One region of the Streptomyces sp. NPDC058195 genome, then DNA from elsewhere that is predicted to be linked to it. Evidence: riboswitches for the same ligand, from Rfam matches in the RefSeq annotation. Region 1 holds a riboswitch; each other region holds the start of a gene.
What was found. Region 1 has a riboswitch for cyclic di-AMP ahead of ACFVWY_RS11740 (C40 family peptidase). Riboswitches for the same ligand answer to the same signal wherever they lie in the genome.

Region 1 (5,776 bases):
TCCGCCTGACCGGCCTGGCCCTCGCTGGTGAGGTAGTCGCCCAGGAAGATCGAGTTCACCAGGTGCAGGGCCAGCGGCTGCATCGAGCGCAGATGCACCTCGCGTCCGCCCGCGAGCCGCACCTCCACGTCCGGGCAGACGAACCGGACCATCGCCAGAATCCGCAGACAGCGCTGCGGGGTGAGGTTCCACTCCTTGGCCAGCGGCGTTCCCTCGAACGGGATCAGGAAGTTCACCGGTACCGAGTCCGGGTCCAGTTCGCGCAGCGAGAAGACGACGTCGACCAGGTCGGCGTCGCTCTCGCCCATGCCCGCGATCAGCCCGGAACACGCCGAGAGCCCGGCGGACTGGGCCTGGTGCACGGTCGCCACCCGGTCGGCGTAGGTGTGGGTGGTGGTGATGTCCCCGTACGTTGCCTCGGACGTGTTGAGGTTGTGGTTGTACGCGTCGGCACCCGCCGACCGCAGCCGTTCGGCCTGGCCGTCGGAGAGCAGGCCGAGGCAGGCGCACACCTCGACGCCCTCGTTCTGTTCCTTGATCGCTTCGATGGTCTGCGAGACCCGGTCGACGTCGCGGTCCGTGGGGCCGCGTCCGCTCGCCACCAGGCACACCCGCTTGGCCCCGCCCGCAACTCCGGCGGCGGCCGCCTTCGAAGCCTCATCGGGCTTCAGCCAGGTGTACTTGAGGATCTCGGCCTTCGAACCGAGCCGCTGCGAGCAGTACGAGCAGTCCTCGGGGCACAGGCCGGACTTGAGATTGACCAGGTAGTTCAGTTTCACGCGCCGCCCGAACCACTGACGGCGTACCTTCCCGGCCGCGGCCACCACTTCGAGCAGGTCGTCGTCCGGGGTCGCCAGCACGGCGAGGGCTTCTTCACGGGTCGGCGGCTCGCGCCGCAGGCCCTTGTCCACCAGCGTGGTCAGGAGGTCCATGGCGAAGATCCTGTCCTACACAGGTCCCGCAGCCAAGGAGGAACCGGACAACACTACCTGTCGAGGGTGTGTGTATTGCCACACCATGACCGGACGTGCCCGCGGTTAAGGTCTGTGAGCTGCCTACAAAAGGGACCGCTCATGTCCTTCGACCCGTTCAGCTGGACCGACGCCGAGGCACGCCGTCGTGCCGACGCCGGACTCGTCCGTGTCCTGCGTCCCCGGCCCGCCGTCTGCGGGCTCCTCGACCTCGCGAGCAACGACTACCTGGGGCTGGCCAGACACCCCGGCATCACCGGGGCCGCGGCCGCGGCCGCGCGCGAATGGGGCGCGGGCGCGACCGGTTCACGACTGGTCACCGGCTCCACCGCACTCCACGCCGCGCTCGAACAGGAACTGGCGGAGTTCTGCGGTTTCGAGGCGGCCCTGGTGCTGTCCTCCGGCTACGCGGCCAACCTCGCCGCCGTCACGGCGCTCACCGGACACGGCTCACTGATCGTCTCGGACGCGGGCAACCACGCCTCGATCGTGGACGGCTGCCGGCTCTCCCGCGCCCGGACCGCCGTCGTGCCGCACGCCGAACCCGAGGCCGTACGCAAAGCCCTGCGGACGCGCGACGGGCGGGCGCTGGTCGTCACGGACTCGGTCTTCTCGGTCGACGGCGACGCGGCGCCGCTGTCCGAACTGGCCGGGATCTGCCGTACGGAGGACTCCGCGCTGCTCGTCGACGACGCGCACGGACTGGGCGTGCTGGGGGCGGGCGGCCGGGGCGCATTGGCCGCCGCCGGGCTCGCGGGCGACGCCGGGACCGTCCTCACGCTGACCCTCTCCAAGTCCCTCGGCAGCCAGGGCGGAGCCATTCTCGGTCCGGCCCGGGTCATCGACCACCTCGTCAACACGGCCCGGACGTTCATCTTCGACACCGGCCTCGCACCGGCCGCCGCGGGCGCCGCCCTCGCAGGCCTGCGGCTGCTGCGCCGCGAGCCCGGACGGGCCGAACGGGTCCGTGCGGTGGCCACCGTGCTCCACCAACGGCTGACCGCGGCCGGACTGTCCGCCGTACGGCCCGACGCGGCGGTGGTGTCGGTCCGCGCGCCCTCGGCGGACGCGGCGGTGCGCTGGGCGGCTGACTGCCGTGCGGCCGGTGTCCTCGTCGGCTGTTTCCGTCCCCCGTCGGTGCCCGACGGGGTGTCCCGGCTCCGGCTGACCGCGCGCGCCGACCTGACCGAGGAGGAGATCACCACCGCCGTGGAGACCGTCGTGCGGACCGCCCCCGCCAGCTGACCGCACCGCCCCCGACCAGCTGTCAGGAGGCGCTGGCCGGCCGCGCGGCTGGCCGCACCGCCATCCGGCCGGGCCGTCAGCCGTTCCGAGCTGGCACCGGACCGCGGCCGTCAGCCGGCCAGAGTCCGGTGCAGACCGGTGACGAAGGAGGTCCAGGCCGTCGCGGAGAACCGTAACGGCGTTCTGGACAGGTCCTTGGAGTCCCGCACGGCGAGCCGTCCGTCGGAGACGGGCGCGGTCTCCACGCAGTTGTTCATGCCCGTGCTGCGGCTGCTGCGCCGCCAGTCCGAGCCGTGCTGTGCCAGGCAGTCCGACATGAGGTCCCTCCGGGCGGTCCGGTTCACTGTGCGCCGCGGTCGATCGCGGCGATGAGGTCCAGCGAGTGCTCCGGCGACAGCGCGTGCGCCTGCATGGTGCGGAAGGCCGAGCTGTACGCCTCAAGGTCTTCTTTCCGCTCCAGATAGAGGCTACTCGTCAAATGGTCAAGAACGACCACATCCAGATCAGAAGTGTTCGGGAATGAGAAAATAACGAAAGGCCCGGTCAGCCCGGCGTACCCGCCCATCGCGAACGGCAGCAACTGGAGCCGTACGTGGGGGAGCTGGGCCACTCTGGTCAGATGGCGCAGCTGCTCCCGCATCACCCGGCAGCCGCCGACCTGGCGCCGCAGTACCGCCTCGTCGAGCACCGCGCTCAGCCGCAGCGGCGGATCGGTCCGCAGCACCCCCTGCCGGGCCAGCCGCACCTCCACCAGCGAGTCCAGCTGACCGGCGGGCAGCCCGTCCAGCGAGGCCCGGGTCACCGCACGCGCGTAGTCGGCGGTCTGCAGGAGCCCCGGCACCACCGAGGTCTCCAGTGTGCGTGCGGTGCGCGCCTGCGACTCCAGGCTGATGAAGTCGCGGTACTGGGGCGGGAGCAGGCCGCGATAGGCATGCCACCAGCCGGTACCGCCCCCACCGGCCGAGCCCGCCAGTGCCGCCAGGAGGCCGCGCAACCGGGCGTCGTCCACGCCGTACGTGTCCAGCAGCCGGTTCACGTCGGCGGGATGCACCCCGCTCACGCCGGTCTCGATCCGGCTCACCTTCGACTGGTGCCAGCCGAGTGTCCGGGCCGCTTCCCGGCTGGTGAGCCCCGACGCGTGGCGCAGGCTCCGCAGTTCTTCCCCGAGTTTGCGGCGTCGCACCGCGGGGCCGTGCTGCATGCGCGCTCTCCCTCTTCCGCCGACCGGACAGTGTGCCGCCGTTCACAGGCGCAGGTGGCAGAGTTCACCGCATTGAGCGATAGATATATGCATATTGTGGTGTGGCACCCCCACAGCGGGCAGCATCAGGGGCAATCCGGCGCCAAGCGCGGCCCGGCCCGGCCCGATCGGTGGACCGGCCCGGGAGGGAAGGACGGCACGCTGTGGCAGATCATCAGAGGGCATGCGTCACCCTGCCGAGCGATCCGGTCTCGGTTCCGGCGGCGCGCAGATACGTGGTCGGGGTGCTCGGCGGATGGGGTCTGGCCGACGACGCCGATTTCGTCGACGGCGTCCGGCTCATCGTCTCCGAACTGGCGACCAACGTCGTGCAGCACACCTTCGGGCAGTCGCCCACCTTCACCGTGGACCTCCGGCTGGACCAGGAGGAGAGGTTCCGCCTGGGGGTGACGGACAGTCATCCGCAGTGGCCCAGGCGACCGCCCGCCGCGGTGCGGCAGGACAACGGACGTGGCATGGGGATCATCCGCTGTCTGGCGCAGCAGCGCGGCGGGCGGCTGACCGTCACCCCCACCTCCGACGGCGGCAAGACGGTGTGGGTCGTGCTGCCGTGGCGGGTGCCCGTGCGGAGCCGGGCGGGGGCTTCGGGGACCGGCCGGGCTCAGCCGACCCGGCCGTAGTAGACGCTCTTGGTCCAGATCTTCTCCAGCCGGACCACCGCGCCGCTCCTGGGCGAGTGCCAGATCCTGCCCGCTCCGGCGTAGATCCCGACGTGGTAGACGCTGCGGCCGTAGTGGAAGAAGACCAGGTCGCCGCGTTGCCGGCGTGAGGCCGAGACGTGCCGGGTCCGGTTGTACTGCTGCTGTGCGGTGCGGGGGAGCTTCTTGCCGGCCTTCTTGAACGCGTAGAGGGTCAGGCCCGAGCAGTCGAAGCGGTGGGGACCGGCGGCGCCCCAGCGGTACGGCGCCCCCTTCTTCGATGCCGCGATGCCGAGCGCCTTCGTCGATACGGTCGCGGCCTGGGCGTCCGCCTGGACACCCGGGGCGAACATGGTGCCGCCGACGGCGGCGAGAGTGAGAACCGAGGCCGTTCCGGCCCGGACGAACAGAGACGGGACATGAACCTGCGCAGACATGCGCAACCCTTCGTCAGCCGCCTGTGAAGGATGACCTGTCGGGTTCGGGCCGGCGAAGTCGCCCGGCCGCGTGGTGCGGCTTCACCCCGAGGGTCGTCCGGTGTGTCCGGGCCGACCCGTTGTGCCTGGGTCCTCCACTCCTGCCGATCCACTCTCGTCGACCAGGCATCCGGACGGCGGCAGGACTCGGCGTCCGCCCGGACCGCCCCGCCGCGGTGGCGGGGGCTTGTCGTCCCAGGGATCTTGACCCACGGATCATCGGATTTCCGAGCCGAAAATGGGATATGTGAGGCTCCTCACGACTGATCCATTCAGGTGGACATGGTGCGCTCCGGGCTGCTGACGGAGCTTCGGGCCCACGCCGTACCAGCGACGGAAGCGTAGATTCCGGTCACTGTCCCTGTGAAACGCGCAAGTTGAGCGGTCTCGCGTGCGAGGGACTTCCTACGCCGAACGAGCGAGGAAATCCGATCACCGTGTCGGGTGTGTCGGCCACGGCGGCGGGGTGAGGGCCGTGGGCGGTGCGGCCGCCCGCCTCGCCCACGGCGGAGCGCACGCTCCGGTCACATCGTGGGAGCCGGGGGTACGGTGACGCGCCCGGCGCGCCGCTCACCGTCCAGCACGCGCAGCGCCCGTGCGAGCGTCGCGGTGTGGATGTGTGCCTCCCCCCGTTCGTGCATCAGCGCCAGCGCTTCCCGCAGCGCCACCGCGTGCGAGGCCAGTGCCTGAGCGGCGCGCAGCGCGCCGTAGGTGTCGGTGCCCCGGGCCGGGTTGATCCGGCCGAGCTGGTCGACGACGTCGAGGTAGCGGTCGATGAACTCTCCCTCGGCGCGGGTCAGCGCGGGAAGCGGCGGGAGTTCGGGCGGTCGCATCGTGCGTTCACCGCGCGGCGTGCGGTGGGCGGGAGGCGTTCCGGTTCTCCAGGACGTGATCCACCAGGCCGTACGCCCGTGCTCCCGCCGCGTCGAGGATCAGGTCGCGCTCGATGTCCGCGGCGATCCGTCCGGTGTCGCGGCCGGTGTGCCGCGCCAGCAGTTCGATCAGCAGCGTGTGGAGCCGTTCCATCTCCCGGGCCTCGACGGCCAGGTCGGACGGCTGGCCCCGTACCGGTTCGGGGAGTTCGGGCTGGCGCACGAGCACCCGGGCGCCGGGCAGCGCGTGCCGGTGACCAGGGGCGCCCGCGGCGAGCAGTACGGAGGCGCAGGGGCCTGCCTGGCCGAGGCA
Region 2 (5,776 bases), on a different contig from region 1:
TGAGCTCGGCCAGTTCCTGCCCGGTCAGTGAGAGGTCGGCGACGGCCACCAGCGCGGGCAGCTGCTCCACCGTACGGGCCGAGGCGATCGGCGCGGCTACGGTCGGCCGGGAGGCCAGCCAGGCCAGCGCGACGGTCGCGACCTGTGCGTCGTGCGCCGCGGCCACCTTGTCCAGCGCGGCCAGGACCTTCCGCCCCCGCTCCGAGTCCCGGTACCGCGCCACGCTCGTGGCCCGCGCGCTCTCCACCTCGGCGCCCGGACGGTACTTGCCGGTGAGGAATCCGGAGGCCAGGGCGAAGTACGGCACGGCGGCCAGACCGGCGCGGGCGGCCGTGTCCTGGAGCCCGCCCTCGTACGTGTCGCGGGAGACCAGGTTGTAGTGCGGCTGGAGGGCGACGTAGCGGGCCAGGCCCTCGCGCTCCGAGAAGTCCAGCGACGCCTGGAGCCGCTCGGGGCTGATGTTGGAGGCGGCGATCTCCCTGACCTTGCCCTCCTTCACCAGCTCGTCCAGAGCGGCGATGATCTCCTCGACCGGCACGGACTCGTCGTCGAAGTGCGTGTAGTAGAGGTCGATGCGGTCGGTGCCCAGCCTGCGCAGCGACGCTTCGGCGGCGGCCTTGATGTTGGCCGGGGAGAGCCCCTGGTAGGAGGGATGGGTGGAGACCTTGGTGGCGATGACGAAGTCGTCGCGGCCGGAGCGGGAGGCGAGCCATTTCCCGATGACCGTCTCCGACTCCCCGCCCTCGTTGCCCGGAGCCCAGGCGGAGTAGCCGTCGGCGGTGTCGACGAAATTTCCCCCGGCCGCAGCGTAGGCGTCCAGTACGGCGAACGACTGCGCTTCGTCGGCCGTCCAGCCGAAGACGTTGCCACCGAGTGCGAGCGGGAAGACCTGGAGGCTGGAGGAGCCCAGCGGGCGCAGAGAAGTCATGAGTCGATCAACGAATTCCGGCGAGCCCGCTATTCCGCCGCCCCGGCCGCCCGGAAACCGTCCACCCGAACGGACACCTCACCCACGACAAGACCGGCAGCCCTGACGTCGGGGGGAGCGTCAGGGCTGCCGGGGCTCATCGGCCGGCGAACCGGCGGGGAAAGGGGCTCAGGAAGTGGTGCGGGGACGGCTCAGGGGGTGAGGCCCTTGCTGCGGAACCAGCTCATCGGGTCGATGCCCGAACCGTCGGCGGTGTGGACTTCCAGGTGGAGGTGAGGGCCGGTCACGTTGCCGGTCGCGCCGACCCGGCCGATGACCTCGCCGGTGGTGACCTTCTGGCCCACGCTGACACCGATCGAGGACTGGTGGCAGAACCACACCTCCGTACCGTCCTCCAGCTTCAGCACGGTGCGGTAGCCGTACGAACCGGCCAGCCCGGCCGACGTGATCGTGCCGCTGTGGACGGCCTTGATCGGGGTACCGGTCGGAGCGGCGAAGTCGAGCCCGGTGTGGTGACCGGAGGACCACATCGAACCGGCCTGGCCGTAGGTCGAGGTGATCGTGTACGAGAAGGTCGGGAGGGAGTAGCTGGCGGCGAGCTTGGCCAGCCGCACGGCCTCCGCCTTCTTCTTGGCCGCTTCCTCCGCCTTCTTCTTCTCGGCGGCGGCCTTGGCCTCGGCCGCGTCCTGCTGCTTCTTCGCCTCGGCGGCGGCCTGCTCGGCGGCGGCCTTCTCCTCGGCGGCCTTGGCCTCGGCGGCGGCCGCGTCCTGCTGCTGCTCGGCCTGCTGGAGGATGCGGGCGCGCAGTGCCTCACCGGCGTCCGTGGTGCCCTGCTCGGCCTCGGCGGTGGTGATACCCGCGGTGGTGAGCGGGGCGGTGGCGGCGGCCTCGGCCTTGTCGGCCTCGGAACCGTCGGAGAACAGGGAGCCCACGCCGGGCAGGGACTTGGCGTCCGGAAGGTTCTCCGTGATCGCGTCGGGCACCGAGATGGAGACCGGGGGCTTGCCCTGCGCGGTGGCCATGCCACCCGCACCGACCGCCGCTATGACGCCGACGCCCAGGACCGTGGAACTGCGGGCGAGTCCCGTGCGCTGCTTGGCGACACGGTGCCTGCCGCGCACCGGGCGGACCGTCTCCTCCGTGGGGTTCCACTCGCTCCAGCCGCGCTCGGCCTCGCCGTTGTCCGTGTCGGAGCGGAAGTCGGGGGCGAACTCACCGGTGTGCCCGGCGCCGTAGCCGGTGCCGTAGCCAGTGCCGTAATCGCCGTTATCGCCGTGGAACCGTGAAGGGGCTTCAGGGGCAGGCTTGTTGGACGCCACGGGGGCGCACTCCTTTCCTTCCTTCTCGCCTACCGGGTTAGCTGACGGGTTCGGAGCAGGAAGGTCTCCTACGGGCTCCTCTGCCTCTCACGAGACACAGGTGTCCGATTCACCCCATGGAGGTGGTTCCCCGGTTCCCTTGCGGGATTCGGCGCTCGCGCACGGCGCCGCCATTGATGACGGCTGGGACGACCGCGCTGCGTTATCGAACGTTAATAGACACCGGGGCTCCATTCCAAGCTGTTCCCACTGATCGTTCACGTCTTTGGCCTGGACTTTACTGGACATAAGCTGACCAATAGGGCCACTTGACCGCCCCTCAGCCGCCAACTCATTTCTGACGTTATGTCAAATGTTATGCGGAGCGGCGCCTCTCGACTACGCACCGTGGCATTGCCGCGGGACCGCTCATTCCTTCTCCACGCCCACGATCGGCACGGTCCGGCGCCGGACCGGCTGCCCTTGCCCGGGACGCACCACCGCGAGCAGCGCCATGTCGTCGGTCGTCTCGCCACCGGTGTGCAGGCGTACGTCGTCCGTCAGCGCGGAGAGCAGCTCCTCCGGGCCCGGGAAGATCCGCCCGCGCAGCCGGGCCGCCGGGTCGTAGAAGACCCCCTCGGCGTTCCGCGCCTCGGAGAGGCCGTCCGTATAGAGGAGCAGTGTCGTCCCGTCCGGCAGGTCCCACTCGTCCGTCCGCTCCTGCCACACACCCAGCCCCATGCCGAGCGGCAGCGCGGGCACCGAAGGCCGCAGCACCTCCAGCGCCCCGTCCGGATGCAGCAGAATCGGCTCGGGATGCCCGCGGTTGACGATCCGCACGCGGGACAGTCCGGCCGGGATCTCGGCCAGTACGGCGGTGATGAAGCCTTCGAGCACGTCGAGGCCGCCCCGTCGCGCCTCCTCCCGCGACAGCGCCCGCTCCAGCCGCCCCGCCACCTCCGCCAGGGAGCCCTCCCGCTCGGCCGCCTCGCGGAACGCCCCGATGACCACCGCCACCGTCTCCACGGCCCCCAGCCCCTTGCCCCGTACGTCTCCGACCACCATCCGCACCCCGTGCGGGGTGTCCGCCACGGCGAACAGGTCGCCGCCGACGTACTCATCCGCCTGCGCCGCCTCGTACCGCGCCGCGACCTGCAGCCCGCCGATCCGTCCGGCCGGCTGGGGCACCACCGCGCGCATGGCCGTCTCCGCGATGAACCGCGCGGAGGCCAGCCGCTCGTTGCTCCGCCGCACCACCCCGTTGATCACGACCGCGAGGACCGAGACGGTGGCCAGGGTGAGCAGTTCGATCAGCGGCACGATCTCCGGCAACGTACTGCTGTACAGCCGCAGCACGATGACCGCCAGCATCGCGGCGAGGCCGGTGCGGATGGTGCTGGCGAGCGAGAAGAACGGGGCCGCGATCAGCGGAGCGGCCACGAAGAGCGGAATGGCGGTGAAGGTCTGCGGAGCGAGCCCGTCGAAGAACAGCCCGCCGATGATCATCAGCGCGGGCAGCGTGCGGACGAAGCTCCGGCTGCGGGCACCGCCCCCGGCGTGCTGACCGCGCCGCCTCTCCCACTTCCACACCTGTGGTCTCCTGCCCGGTACACCCGCGAGCACGGACGGCGCCGTGCTCCGCCCCGCCCCAGCCTCACCGGAGCGGGAACGGTCGGCGACTCCGCATCGGCCAAAGGGAGTACGGGCGTGACCCCAGGGGAAAACGACTCGGGCCCGGCACGCTGTATGCGTGCCGGGCCCGAATCCTTCAGTAGCGGGGACAGGATTTGAACCTGCGACCTCTGGGTTATGAGCCCAGCGAGCTACCGAGCTGCTCCACCCCGCGTCGGTAAACCCAACTCTACGCCATCCCGGACGCCCTTTTGACCATCCCGCCCACCGACCGGAAATGCACGGACAACGAGCAGGCACACAGATGCGGTGGTATGACTGATTTGCCCATGATTTACCCGCCCGTGACCGCGTGGAACGCACGCGCCGACCGAGGAGCGATCCGTGGACGACTACCCCATGCTCAACCTCTTCTGGACCATGCTGGTCTTCTTCCTCTGGATCATGTGGCTGTTCCTGCTGTTCAAGGTCATCACGGACATCTTCCGCAGCCATGACCTCGGCGGCTGGGGCAAGGCGGGCTGGCTGATCCTCAGCCTGCTGCTGCCCTTCCTCGGCGTACTGCTGTACGTGATCTTCCGGGGCGATTCCATGACCAAGCGCGAGATCAAGGACGCCCAGAACCGCGAGGCCGCCTTCAAGTCGTACGTACGCGAGGCCGCCAGCTCCCCCGACCCGGGCGCGGAGGGAACCGGCGCCCCGCGCAGCAGCCACGCCGACGACCTGGCGAAGCTCGCCGAGCTCAGGGACCGGGGCGCGCTCACGGACGAGGAGTTCCAGCGGGCGAAGACGAAGCTCCTGGTCTGAAACCGTCCGGTGGACGGCCGCGCCTGACGCACGCCCCGGCCTCCGGGCTCGCCGAGCACCTGCCGAACGCCCTGACGCTGAAGGACATCCCGGGCACCCTGTCCCTCGCGGGCGGCGCCCCCGTCACCGCGAAGGGCGCCCCGATCGCGGGCATTCGGCGTGACCGGTGTCCTATCCGGCGACCTCGACGAGAAGTTCGCCCAGGCCGGTGTGGCCTCGCTCACCCGCCGGCCTCTCCCCCGAGGCCCGCAGCGCCGCATCTCCCACAGCCCCGGCGGTATCCGTCTTCCCCCCTCCCCCCCCCGTACGGGTGCCGTCGGCTTTCTCCGTACGGTTTCCGCGAGACCGGAATACGTCGAAGGCCCCCGCAGCGAGCTGCGGGGGCCTTCGACGTATTGCCCGGTGAGAGCAATGGCGGAGGATACGAGATTCGAACTCGTGAGGGGTTGCCCCCAACACGCTTTCCAACTGTTCGTCCGGGGGTCCGGGAAGGTTCGCCACCGTCCTGAACTGCAGTGGAACCGTGCCAGCTGGCCGAGCTGAACCCCCTCGAACAGAGCTGAATGCAACCCAAACTGCACCCCTCCCTCACCCGGTGGACCCCTCCCGTCATCGGCCTTTCGGCCGATCCGGCAGTGCCGCGTCCCCTACATCGGGGCACGGTGGATTGCCTTCCCGCCTGTGCGCGTGGCTTCCAGCCGCGCGGTTACCCGGCGGGGGCTCCTCCGGACCCCGCCCCAACGGCCTGTGCGACCCGTGGCACGGGACGCGTCAGCTCCGGGCGACCGCTGACCAGCCGATCCGGTCGAGCTACAGTAGGACGCCGATGTCGTTGATTGCCTTGCTGAACAGCATGCGCCAGAGCTTGCCGGGCACCGCCGACCGGTCGGGGTAAACACTGTCGGCCCACACCAGCGTGATACGCCAGTGCCGCTGACGCAGCCGCTCCAGCATCGTCGTTCCGGCGTCGCGGTCGGTGATGCAGGCCGCGTGCCCAGCACCGTCAGCAGCAGTCCGAGGGTGTCCACGACGATGTGCCGCTTGCGGCCGTTGACCTTCTTCCCGCCGTCGAAGTCCCAGCTCACGGTCGGCATCGATGCCGACCGCGACC
Region 3 (5,776 bases), on a different contig from region 1:
CGCGGAGGATCTGAGCGGCCCGGACGGGCCCACATCCCCAACTCCTTCCGAATCGTTGGTCGAATCAGTGGCCCCAGCCACGTCCACTGCCTAACATCGATCACCGCAAGGTCTTGTGCACTGATGCACAAAGTCTCCCCGGGAGGTTCCTTTGCACCGCCGCCGTCGCACCGCGCTCACCGTCTCCGCCGCCCTGCTCGTCGGCGTCCCAGCCCTCGCCGCCTGCGGCAGCGAGACCCACCCGGGGGCCGCGGCCGTCGTCGGCGGGGAGCGGATCGAGGTCGCCACGCTCCAGGGCCAGGTGGCCTCCGTGCGCGAGGCGCAGAACAGCACGAAGGACCCCGCCCAGCTCATCGACAAGTCCGGGCAGCTCAGCCGGGCCAAACTGCACGGCCTGATCTTCGACAAGGTCGTGGACCGCGCCGCGCGGGACGCGGGCGTGACCGTGAACCGCTCCGAGATCCAGCAGATGCGCAAGGACGCGGAGGCCCAGTCCGGCGGGGCGGCGGGGCTGCGTACGGTGATGCTCCAGCGGAGCTGGATCGCCCCGGACCAGATCGACGCCGTGCTGCGCGAGCAGGTCCAGCTGACGAAGCTGGGCATCGCGCTCGGCGTCGACCTCCAGCAGCCCGCCGGCCAGCAGGTCGTGTCCGAGGCGCTGAGCAAGGCGTCCAAGGCGCTCCGGGTCGACGTCAACCCGCGCTACGGCACCTGGGACGGCAAGCAGACCCAGCTCGCCGCCTACAAGGCCCCCTGGATCACCCAGGTCACCAAGCCGGAAGGCGCGGGCGCCTGAGCCGCGGGGGAACGGGCGGCGGCGACAGAGGTAGATTCGCACGGTGAACGCTGAAGACCCCGGCCGCATCGTCCTGCTCACCGCCAGCCACCGCGTCGCCCCCGGACTGCTGTCCTGGCCCGCCTGGCAGGCGCTGCACGCCGCCGACCGGGTGCTCTGCGCCGATCCCGGCCACCCGCAGCTGCCGTACCTGCGCGAGGCGGGCGTCACCGTCGAGCACGCCGCTCCCACCGCGCAGGAGCTCGTCGACGCCTGCGCGGGCGGCCGGAGCGTCGTCGTCCTCGCGGGCGGCGAGGGCGATCCCGCGCTCACCGACGGGCTGGCCCGGCTCGCCGGATCGGGGCGCACGCGGATGCCGGACCTGGAGCTGCTGCCCGGTTCGTACGACCTGCCGGGCGCCCGGCTCCTCGACCTGGTCCAGATCATGGACCGGATCAGGGTCGCATGCCCGTGGACCTCGCAGAAGACCCACCAGGGCCTCGCCAAGTACGCCGTCGAGGAGGCGTACGAACTCGTCGAGGCGATCGAGGACGGCGACCGCGACGAACTCCGCGAGGAGCTGGGCGACGTCCTCCTCCAGGTGGTCTTCCACGCCAGGATCGCCGAGGAGGGCGGCCCCGAGGACGGTGAGGAGCCGTTCTCCATCGACGACGTCGCCGCCACCCTCATCGAGAAGCTGATCCACCGCCACCCGCACGTCTTCGGCGACGAGACCGCCGAGACCCCCGAGGACGTCCGCGCGCACTGGCTGCGCACCAAGGCCGCCGAGAAGCGGCGCGACTCGGTCACCGACGGGGTACCGGTCGGCCAGCCCGGCCTGGCGCTCGCGGCCAAACTGGCGAGCCGGGTCCGCACCGCCGGGCTCGACGTGCCGCTCCCCGCCGGCGAGGGCATCGGCTACGAGCTCCTCGCCCTCGCCGTCCGGGCCGAGCGGGACGGTGTCGACCCCGAGGCCGCCCTGCGCGCCGCGGGCCGCGCCTACCGGGACGCCATCAGGGCGGCGGAGGGCCACGGCTGACGCCGCAGGGCAACGGATAACGTCGAGGGGTGAACCACAGCCCCGCCGACGACCACCCCGCCGAGCAGCCCCCCGCGTCTCCCGCGGACGCCCCCGCGTCTCCCGCGGCTTCGGCGGACGCCGCCGCGTCCCCCGCGTCCTGCCCGGTGTCCGGTGCACCCGAGCTCTTCACCTGGGAGTTCGCCACCGACCCGTACCCGGCGTACGCCTGGCTGCGCGAGCACAGCCCCGTACACCGCACCACGCTGCCCAGCGGCGTCGAGGCCTGGCTGGTGACCCGGTACGAGGACGCCCGGCAGGCCCTCGCCGACTCCCGGCTCTCCAAGAACCCGGCCCACCACGCCGAACCGGCGCACGCCAAGGGGAAGACCGGCATCCCCGGTGAGCGCAAGGCGGAGCTGATGACACATCTGCTGAACATCGACCCGCCCGATCACACCCGGCTGCGCCGCCTGGTCTCCAAGGCGTTCACCCCGCGGCGGGTCGCCGAGTTCGCCCCGCGCGTCCAGGAGCTGACGGACCGGCTCGTCGACCGCTTCGCCGAGAACGGCGAGGCCGACCTCATCCACGACCTGGCCTTCCCGCTCCCCATCTACGCGATCTGCGACCTGCTTGGCGTACCGCCCGAGGACCAGGACGACTTCCGGGACTGGGCGGGCATGATGATCCGCCACGGCGGCGGGCCGCGCGGCGGGGTCGCCCGGTCGGTGAAGAAGATGCGCGGCTACCTCGCCGAACTCATCCACCGGAAGCGGGAGAACCCAGGCGACGACCTGATCTCCGGACTGATCCGGGCCAGCGACCACGGTGAGCACCTCACCGAGAACGAGGCCGCCGCCATGGCCTTCATCCTGCTCTTCGCCGGTTTCGAAACCACCGTCAACCTCATCGGCAACGGGGTCTACGCCCTGCTCCGCAACCCCGGCGAACGCGCACGGCTGCAACGCTCCCTCGACGCGGGGGAGGAGGAGCTGCTGGAGACCGGGATCGAGGAGCTGCTCCGCTACGACGGCCCGGTGGAGCTGGCCACCTGGCGGTTCGCCACCGAGGCGCTGACACTCGGCGGGCAGTCCGTCCAGGCCGGGGATCCGGTGCTCGTGGTGCTCGCCGCCGCCGACCGCGACCCGGAACGCTTCCCGGACCCCGACACCCTCGACCTCGCCCGGCGTGACAATCAGCACCTCGGATACGGGCACGGCATCCACTACTGCCTGGGCGCACCGCTCGCCCGGCTGGAGGGACGGACCGCGCTCGCCACTCTGCTGAAACGGCTCCCGGACCTGCGACTCGCGGGAGAACCAACCGATTTGCGGTGGCGTGGCGGGCTCATCATGCGTGGACTTCGCACCCTCCCCGTGGAGTTCACGCCGGGGCGTGCCGGTACTGAAACTGACGCTGCGTCAACTCTGTGACTTTCACGTGATCCGCGCTGCATCGACTTGTGACGCGCGTTCGAGTCCGGCTAGGTTCACCGTTCGACTCACCAGTCAGACGTCAGTCACACGGAAGGCAATTCCATGGGATCCGCGAACGGCAGGCACCGTCGCCCCCGGCAGGCACCCGCCATCGTCGTCGCAGCGGGCGTGACCGGATCGGCCATCGCCATTCCGCTGCTGGGCGCGTCGGGCGCGTCCGCGGCCGAGGCCACGACCTGGGACCGGGTGGCCGAGTGCGAGAGCGGCGGTGCGTGGAGCGCCGACTTCGGCAACGGCTTCTACGGCGGTCTCCAGTTCTCGCCGGAGACCTGGAAGTCGTACGGCGGTGAGGCCTACGCGGAGCGCGCCGACCTCGCCAGCCGGGCCCAGCAGATAGCGGTGGCCGAGAAGGTCCTGGGGGACCGGGGGCCGAAGGCCTGGCCCAGCTGTGCGGTCATCTCCGGCCTGGCGCCGGGCGGCTCGCTGCCCGGCGTCGACCCCGGCACCGCCCCCGTCGGCGACCCGGCCGGGACGGTGACACCGCCCGGGAACGAGCAGGGTGACCCGTCCGACGGGGCCACGCCGCCCCGAAGCGCCTGGGAGGGCGTGGACGCGGTGGACGGTGCTGACGGCTCGTCCGGGAACAGCGGCAAGCGCCCGGGGAAGGCGAAGGGCGAAGGGGCGGACACGCCGGACGCGGAGTCCTCGCCTTCGGCCACCCCGTCCGGTGCGCCGTCCGACGCACCCTCACGCGCCCCCCGGGACGCCTCCGCTTCGCCCGATTCGGCCGACGGTACGGGCGGGCGGCACCGCGGCACCCCGGCCGCCGAGGAGGGCCGTGGCGCGAACGGCGGTCACCGCGAGTCCGGCCGGCACGCCTCGCGCGGCGGTGGCGACGCGCGCGATACGGCCGATCAGGTCACCGACGGCACGTACACCGTCCGGCCCGGCGACAACCTCTGGACGATTGCTGATGCACAGAAGGTTCCCGGTGGGTGGTCCGCGCTCTACGAGGCGAACAGGAGCGTCGTCGGCTCCGATCCGGACCTCATCCTGCCTGGCCAGAGCCTCGATCTCGACGCCAAGGCCGAGTAGGAGCGGTCCGGTGACGGTCCGGTAATCGCCTAAAAGCGCCCCGAAAATCGGGGCAGTTCAGGGGCCTATGTCCGCTTATGTGTAAGTGAGACATGGGTCTCTTTGCGTCTTCCGGCGTGTCGCGTTCCGGTGGCCCTTCCTGGTGGCCCTCACCTGCGAAAACAGTAATTCTTCAGATGCAAGTACGGACTGATTGTCCGATGTGTCCACCTTTGAATGTAGGGCTTGCGTATGTTTACGGTCGGAATCGCTCGCACCGCGGGCCCCGTCGACCGTCACGCCGAATCCTGCCGTCGGTCGAAGGGAAAACAGACGCGTACAGCGCCGTAGGCAGGAGCGGGGGACCCAGGTAAGCCGCCGGGTCCGGGACGTCGGGACGACGTATCGGATCAGGCTTGGGGTGAAGTCGCGCGCTAGGACGTGCGACCGGGCAACTCACTCGGCCCGAACCCGACAGCTCACCTCGTAGGCGTCGGTGAGGAGAAGTTCCATGCTGCTTTCCAGCAAGGGCAAGCACCGCCGCCCGTCCAAGGTCGTCCGCATCGCCACGCTCGCCGGTGTCGCCGGTGCCGCCGTCGCCGTGCCGCTGATGGGCGCGACCAGCGCCTCCGCCGCCTCCGTCGCCACCTGGGACGCTGTTGCCCAGTGCGAGTCCGGTGGCAACTGGTCCATCAACACCGGCAACGGCTACTACGGCGGCCTGCAGTTCTCGCAGTCCAGCTGGGCCGCCGCCGGTGGCCTCCAGTACGCCTCGCGCGCCGACCTGGCCACCAAGGCCCAGCAGATCGCCACCGCCGAGCGCCTCCTCGACATGCAGGGCCCCGGTGCCTGGGGCTGTGCCGGTGCCGGCGGCCTGACCAACGACGGTGTCGACCCGGGTGTCGACACCGGTTCGTCCTCGAACTCCTCCTCCGGCTCGACCGCCGGTTCCGGCGCCTCCGAGCAGCAGAGCGCCGCCCCGAAGAAGCAGGCGCAGCCGAAGCCGGCCGAGCGCACCGAGGCCCCCGCCGCCTCCCGCTCGGACCGCACCGAGGCCCCGCGTGCCGAGTCGAAGAAGACCGTCACCACCCCGACCGGCGAGAAGGTCAAGAGGGGTGACGGCGAGTACAAGGTCGTCACCGGCGACTCGCTGAGCAAGATCGCCGCCGAGAACGGCGTCAAGGGCGGCTGGCAGCGGCTGTTCGAGCTGAACGAGGACATCGTCAAGGACGCCGACCTGATCTACCCGGGTCAGCAGCTGCACCTGACGAAGTAACAGGGACTCTCTCCTCCCCGGCCGCCCCGGTCCGGCGCGCATCCCCCCGTGCGCACCGGACCGGGGCGCCCTCCTTTCCGGCCTCCCTCCGCTCGGTGGAGCGGGAAGGCGTTCAAGTGTTGTAGTTACCGGCCGGTAGGTTTTGGGCGGAATGCCCGGCAATGCGGTCTCTCGGGTCGTTTTTCGTCCCAGGGGTC
Region 4 (5,776 bases), on a different contig from region 1:
GTGGCGCAGCCACCTGGAAAGAGAACTGTGATGTCCGTTGTTCCGCCCTTCGCCGCCCGCCGCCGTCGTACGCTCGCCGCGGCCGGGACCGCCGCCGCACTCGCCCTGGCGCTGACGGCCTGCGGTTCCTCCGACGACTCCTCGGACGACTCGTCCATGCCGGGCATGGATCACGGCTCGGCCAAGGCGTCCGCCCCGGCCGCCGCCGGTACGTTCAACGACGCGGACGTGGAGTTCGCCCAGCAGATGATCCCGCACCACCAGCAGGCCATCGAGATGGCGAAGCTGGCCGACGGCCGGTCCGCCGACGCCGAGATCACGAAGCTGGCCGCCGCGATCGAGAACGCCCAGGACCCCGAGATCAACACGATGAAGGGCTGGCTGACGTCCTGGGGAAAGCCGCTGCCCGACTCCTCGATGGGTGACATGCCCGGGATGGACCATGGCTCGGACGGCGCGGGCATGCCCGGAATGATGTCCGACAAGGACATGGCCGACCTCAAGGCCGCCAAGGGCAAGGACTTCGACAGGAAGTTCGCCCAGCTCATGATCGGTCACCACGAGGGCGCGGTCACCATGGCCGAGGACGAGCAGAAGGAAGGCGGGAACGCCGAAGCGAAGAAGCTCGCCGAAGCCGTCGTCACGGCCCAGACCGCCGAGATCGAGCAGATGAACAAGATCCTCGACCGGCTCTGACCCGGCAGGGGCGCGGGCCCCGTACGGCGTCCGTACGGGGCCCGCGCCTCCCGCGTTCCTGCCTGCCCGCGCCTACGCGGAGGTCACGGGCGCGGCGAGCAGTTCGGCCACCTCCTCGGCGGTGATCTCCCGCAGCTCCTCCTCGGCCAGCAGCCACCGGGTGGTGCCGACCGCTTCGAGGAACGGCAGGTCGTGACTGGCGATCAGCAGCGCCCCCTCGTAGGACTCCAGCGCACCGGTCAGCTGCCGCACACTGGCGAGGTCGAGATTGTTGGTCGGCTCGTCCATCATCAGCAGCTGCGGGGCGGGTGCGGCGAGCATCGTCGCGGCCAGCGCGGCACGGAACCGTTCGCCGCCCGAGAGGGTGCCCGCCGGCTGCTCGGCGCGTTTCCCCTGGAAGAGGAAGCGCGCGAGCTGGGCGCGGATGTGGTTGTCGGTGATCCCGGGAGCCATGCGGGCCGCGTTCGCCGCCACGCTCAGCTCCGGGTCCAGCACATCGAGCCGCTGCGGGAGGAACCGCGTCGGCACGTAGGTCCTGGCCTCGCCGGACAGCGGGGCCAGCTCGCCGGTGAGCGTGCGCAGCAGCGTCGTCTTCCCCGCGCCGTTGCGGCCGACGAGCGCGACCCGTTCGGGGCCGTGCACCTGGAGGTTTCCGTCGCGCAGGCGGCCGAACCGGGGGCGCAGTTCGCTCACGGTCAGTACGGTGCGCCCGGCGGGCACCGCGGTGTGCGGCAGGCTCACCCGGATCTCGGCATCGTCGCGGATCGCGTCCGCGGCCTCCTCGCGCCGCTCGCGCGCCTCACTGAGCCGCTCCTCGTGGACGCCGCGGAGCTTGCCCGCGGACTCCTGGGCGGACCGCTTGCGGCGGCCGGCCAGGATCTTCGGCAGGCCCCCCTCGATCTCGGCCTTCTTTCCGGTGCGCTGACGCCGGGCCAGCTTCGTACGGGTCTCCTCCAGTTCGCGCTTCTGGCGGCGTACGTCCGCCTCGGCGGCGCGGAGCATCCGGCCGGCGGCCTCCTGCCCGGTGGCCACGGCCTCCTGGTACGCCGACCAGCCGCCCCCGTACCAGTTCACCGATCCTGCGCGCAGTTCGGCGATGCGGTCCACGCGCTCCAGCAGCTCGCGGTCGTGGCTGACCACGACCAGTACGCCCGAGTGCCAGGAGTCGACGGCCTCGTACAGCCTCTGGCGCGCGAACAGGTCCAGGTTGTTGGTGGGTTCGTCCAGGAGCAGGATGTCGGGCCGTTCGAGCAGCAGCGCCGCCAGGCGCAGCAGCACGGTCTCCCCACCGGACAACTCGCCCACGGTGCGGTCGAGTTCGACGCTGCCGAGGCCGAGCGAGCCCAGGGTCGCCAGGGCCCTTTCCTCGACGTCCCAGTCGTCGCCGACCGTCTCGAAGTGCTTCTCGTCGACATCTCCGGACTCGATGGCCCGCAGCGCCTCGCGCCGCTTCGCGATGCCGAGCGCGACGTCCACCCGCAGGGTGGTGTCGAGAGTGATGTTCTGCGGCAGGTACGCGAGGCTGCCGCCGATGGTCACCGAGCCTTCGGACGGGCGCAGCTGCCCGGTGAGCAGCCGCAGCAGAGTGGACTTGCCGGCACCGTTGTTGCCGACGAGTCCGATCCGGCCGCGGCCGATGCTCAGCGAGAGCCCGTCGAAGACCGTGGTGCCGTCCGGCCAGCGGAAGGTCAGGGCCGAGCAGGTGAGAGAGGCGCTGGGGGCGGTGGGTGTCGCCATGGTTTTCCTCGCAGTCGCGGGTCGCAATGAAGGGGGGATTCGTATGCGAGCACCACGCGACCGGGCGGCGGAGAAAAGGTACGGCGGTCCTGGAGATCGAGGGACGGCTCATGCACCGAGGTCGCATCCACGCGAGGTCACGGGCAGTGCGGAAGCACTGCGGCAACGTGACGTGCGTACGGCGGGATGCCGTACGGCGTGGTGTTCGCGGACCTCAGATGCGCAACGTCCACCTCTATCGGAGACAACAGGACGTGAAAACCATAACGGCGGGGAGCTGGGTTGGCAACGTCCGCCGACCTGCGGGGGAGGTGCGTGGAGCCGGATGCGGAATGCCTCTTTCGTTATTCCGTGGCGCGAGTCACACCCTGCCCGTGGTGACGGTGCCGCGCGCTCCGGAACCCTTTTCCCGCAAGGGCCGGGCCCGGTCGGTGTGAGGTGGGTTACGGGGAATTCGGCTTCTTGATCTTGTATGCGAACTACCTGCGGAAAATAGGGTCTTGTCCGCTTCGGCTTCCCTCGCCTACGGTCTCCCTCAATCCGGGCGGAACGCCGAATCCTGCCGCTGTCCGGCCCATTCCGACCACTCGTGTACGGCAGGAGCGGGGAACCCAGGTACGTCGCCGGTCCGGACACCGGGCGGCTCGGGGTGAAGCCGCGCTCTCGCGCGGCCGGGCAGCTCCAGCCCGAACCCGACAGCTCACCTCGCAGGCGACGGAGAGGAACCACCATGACCTTCACCGGTACGCGCCGTCGACGCACCGCCACCTCGCTGACCAGGGGCTTCATAGGCATGGGCACGGGAGTGGCCGCGCTGCTGCTGCCGCTGCTCGGTGCCCAGGCCGCCTCGGCGGCACCGGCCCCGCAGGCCATCACCGCGACCGCCGCGCAGCCCGCGGCCTACACGGACGATCTGGACGGCTGGATCAAGGAATCGCTCGCCGTCATGGCCGAGCACAGCATCCCCGGCAGCTACGAGGGAATCCACCGCAACATCATGCGCGAGTCCTCCGGCAACCCGCTCGCCGTCAACAACTGGGACTCCAACGCCGCCGCCGGAACCCCGTCCAAGGGCCTGCTCCAGATCATCGACCCGACGTTCCTCGCCTACCACGTGCCCGGCACATCGACGGACAGCTTCGACCCCGTCGCCAACATCGCCGCGGCGTGCAACTACGCCGCCGACCGGTACGGTTCCATCGACAACGTCAACGGCGCCTACTGACCCCGGTCACTCCGGGGCGGATCCCGCCGCCTGCTCCGGTTCGGCGCGGGGCGGGAGCGGCACGGTGGCCGCCGCCCCGTTCCGCACCGCCCGCACCGCGGCTTCGTGCAGGCGGCGGCTGTCCTCCTCCGAACAGCACGCCACGGGGCTGCCCGCCATGGTGAACCAGTCGATCGCCCCCGAGTACTGCACCGTGATCTGGGCCGTGTCCTCGGCCCAGGTCGTGTGCACCGTCAGGTCCCCGGACAGGACTCCGACCTCCTCCGTCAGCACGCCACCGTGCCCGGAGAACACACCACAAGTCGTCCACGACGCCCAAGCCATGCATCCAGGCTGGCACCGGGGCGGCGAATGCGCGACCCATGGGCCCCGCCCGCGCGCCGGATGCTGGACACGGGCGAAATTTTCCGTCCGTCCCCCCTTCGGTTCCCGCACCGCCGATCTCCGGACGCCTCCTACCCAGTTCACGTCAAATCGTCGAAGAAGGTTGCTGGAACAACGGATTCCGTAGGTGAACACCTCTTGACCTGCGGAAGACGTCAGGATTGCATGGCGCGCTGGGAGCGACGAAACCACACTTCATGTCCTCGTCTGGAGGCGATACCGCTCCCGTGCTCAGACACCGCACTTTTGATCGGAACCGCACGATGACCGACACGCTCAGCGCACCACAGGCACTCGCCCCGGCGACCGGCCCCACCCCCCAGAAGCTCAAGCGCTCCATCGGCGTCGTGGGCGGCACGCTGCTCACGCTCTCCTGCGTGACGCCCGCCTCGACCCTCTTCGTGGTCGTGCCGGACCTCTTCTCCAGCCTCGGTACGTACACCGCCCTGACCATCGCCATCGGCTCGCTGCTCTGCGTCGCGGTCGCCTTCTGCTACTCGGAACTGGGCACCCTCATTCCCAGCGCCGGCGGTGAGTACGCCATGGTGTCGACCATGGCGGGACGGCTCGCCGGATGGCTCGTCTTCGTGCTCTCGCTGCTGGTCGTGATGATCGTGCCCCCGGTGATCTCCATGGGGACGGCGGACTACCTGGCGCCCCTCGTGCACATACCGGCCCCCATCGCAGGCGCCGGAGTCATGCTGCTCGCCACCCTCGCGGGCCTGCTGGACCTGCGCGCCAACGCGTGGATCACCGGAATCTTCCTGGTCCTCGAAGTGATCGCGGCGGGCGTCGTCGCCGTGCTGGGCTTCGCCCACACCGAGCGCGGCGGATCGGCGCTGGTGCACGGCACGGTCGCCACGACCGGCGGTTCCCACTCCACCGTCACCGCGATGATGGTGATCTCCGGACTGGCCATCGCGCTCTTCATCACCCAGGGCTTCTCCACCGCCGTCTACCTCTCCGAAGAGCTGGAGAACCCGCGGCGCAACGTGGCCCGCACCGTGCTCGCCACCCTCGCCATCTCCAGCGCCGTCATCCTGATCCCGGTCATCGCCATCACCCTGGGTGCCCCGGACCTGGAGGCCCTGACCTCAGGCGACCTCAACACCATGGTCGCCGCCTGGTCCAACTCGGCGGTCGGCACCTTCGTCAGCCTCTGCGTCGCCCTCGCGATCATCAACGCGGGCATCGTCATGGTCATCCAGAACTCCCGGGTGCTCTTCGCCTCGGCCCGCGACAAGGCATGGCCCGCACCGGTCAACAACGCCCTGGCCCGGCTCGGCCGGTTCGGCTCGCCGTGGGTCGCGACCCTGCTCGTCGGTGTTCCCGGGGCGGCGCTCTGCTTCGTCAACCTCGACACCCTGTACGGCGTCACCGGCGTCTCCGTCACCGCCATGTACCTGCTGGTCGCCGTCGCGGCCCTGCTCTGCCGCCGCGGCACCCACCGCGAGGCACCGGCCTGGCGCATGCCGCTCTGGCCCGCCGTGCCCGTGCTGCTGATCGCCGTGCTGGCGTACATCCTGACCCAGCAGGAGGCCGAGTACCTGCTGTGGACCGGCGGCATCACCGCGGTCGCCACGCTCTACTGGGCGTTCTACCTGCGGCCCCGCCGCGAGACCCGCTGGCTGGTCAGCATTCCGGAGGACGCCCAGCCCTGACCGGGGCGTGTTCCGCGCGGTGTCCGGCCCGCCGGTGGAGATCCTCCACCGGCGGGCCGCGCCCGTCCCTGTC

Region 2: another riboswitch for cyclic di-AMP. It lies ahead of ACFVWY_RS26065 (M23 family metallopeptidase); the one in region 1 lies ahead of ACFVWY_RS11740 (C40 family peptidase).
Region 3: another riboswitch for cyclic di-AMP. It lies ahead of ACFVWY_RS31120 (transglycosylase family protein); the one in region 1 lies ahead of ACFVWY_RS11740 (C40 family peptidase).
Region 4: another riboswitch for cyclic di-AMP. It lies ahead of ACFVWY_RS10720 (transglycosylase SLT domain-containing protein); the one in region 1 lies ahead of ACFVWY_RS11740 (C40 family peptidase).

What each region holds. Positions count from the first base shown of each region.
Region 1 is NZ_JBHVVM010000007.1:175,449-181,224, reverse strand. It holds gene bioB (biotin synthase BioB) at 1-932, opposite strand, end outside; gene ACFVWY_RS11760 (8-amino-7-oxononanoate synthase) at 1,074-2,216, shown strand; gene ACFVWY_RS11755 (DUF397 domain-containing protein) at 2,327-2,533, opposite strand; gene ACFVWY_RS11750 (helix-turn-helix domain-containing protein) at 2,557-3,417, opposite strand; gene ACFVWY_RS11745 (ATP-binding protein) at 3,621-4,097, shown strand; gene ACFVWY_RS11740 (C40 family peptidase) at 4,079-4,552, opposite strand; cyclic di-AMP (ydaO/yuaA leader) riboswitch at 4,556-4,754, opposite strand; gene ACFVWY_RS11735 (hypothetical protein) at 5,116-5,424, opposite strand; gene ACFVWY_RS11730 (ATP-dependent Clp protease proteolytic subunit) at 5,432-5,776, opposite strand, start outside.
Region 2 is NZ_JBHVVM010000024.1:18,700-24,475, forward strand. It holds gene ACFVWY_RS26060 (aldo/keto reductase) at 1-928, opposite strand, end outside; gene ACFVWY_RS26065 (M23 family metallopeptidase) at 1,120-2,247, opposite strand; cyclic di-AMP (ydaO/yuaA leader) riboswitch at 2,259-2,411, opposite strand; gene ACFVWY_RS26070 (PP2C family protein-serine/threonine phosphatase) at 2,656-3,816, opposite strand; tRNA gene ACFVWY_RS26075 (tRNA-Met) at 3,999-4,072, opposite strand; gene ACFVWY_RS26080 (SHOCT domain-containing protein) at 4,243-4,665, shown strand; partial or broken gene ACFVWY_RS26085 (heme-binding protein) at 4,695-4,893, shown strand; tRNA gene ACFVWY_RS26090 (tRNA-OTHER) at 5,078-5,214, opposite strand; partial or broken gene ACFVWY_RS26095 (IS5/IS1182 family transposase) at 5,655-5,744, opposite strand.
Region 3 is NZ_JBHVVM010000034.1:54,984-60,759, reverse strand. It holds gene ACFVWY_RS31145 (GtrA family protein) at 1-14, shown strand, start outside; gene ACFVWY_RS31140 (SurA N-terminal domain-containing protein) at 152-796, shown strand; gene ACFVWY_RS31135 (nucleoside triphosphate pyrophosphohydrolase) at 840-1,814, shown strand; gene ACFVWY_RS31130 (cytochrome P450) at 1,844-3,226, shown strand; gene ACFVWY_RS31125 (transglycosylase family protein) at 3,332-4,324, shown strand; cyclic di-AMP (ydaO/yuaA leader) riboswitch at 4,637-4,811, shown strand; gene ACFVWY_RS31120 (transglycosylase family protein) at 4,815-5,579, shown strand.
Region 4 is NZ_JBHVVM010000006.1:264,189-269,964, forward strand. It holds gene ACFVWY_RS10710 (DUF305 domain-containing protein) at 31-696, shown strand; gene ACFVWY_RS10715 (ABC-F family ATP-binding cassette domain-containing protein) at 769-2,433, opposite strand; cyclic di-AMP (ydaO/yuaA leader) riboswitch at 2,995-3,160, shown strand; gene ACFVWY_RS10720 (transglycosylase SLT domain-containing protein) at 3,227-3,658, shown strand; gene ACFVWY_RS10725 (hypothetical protein) at 3,665-3,982, opposite strand; gene ACFVWY_RS10730 (APC family permease) at 4,306-5,703, shown strand.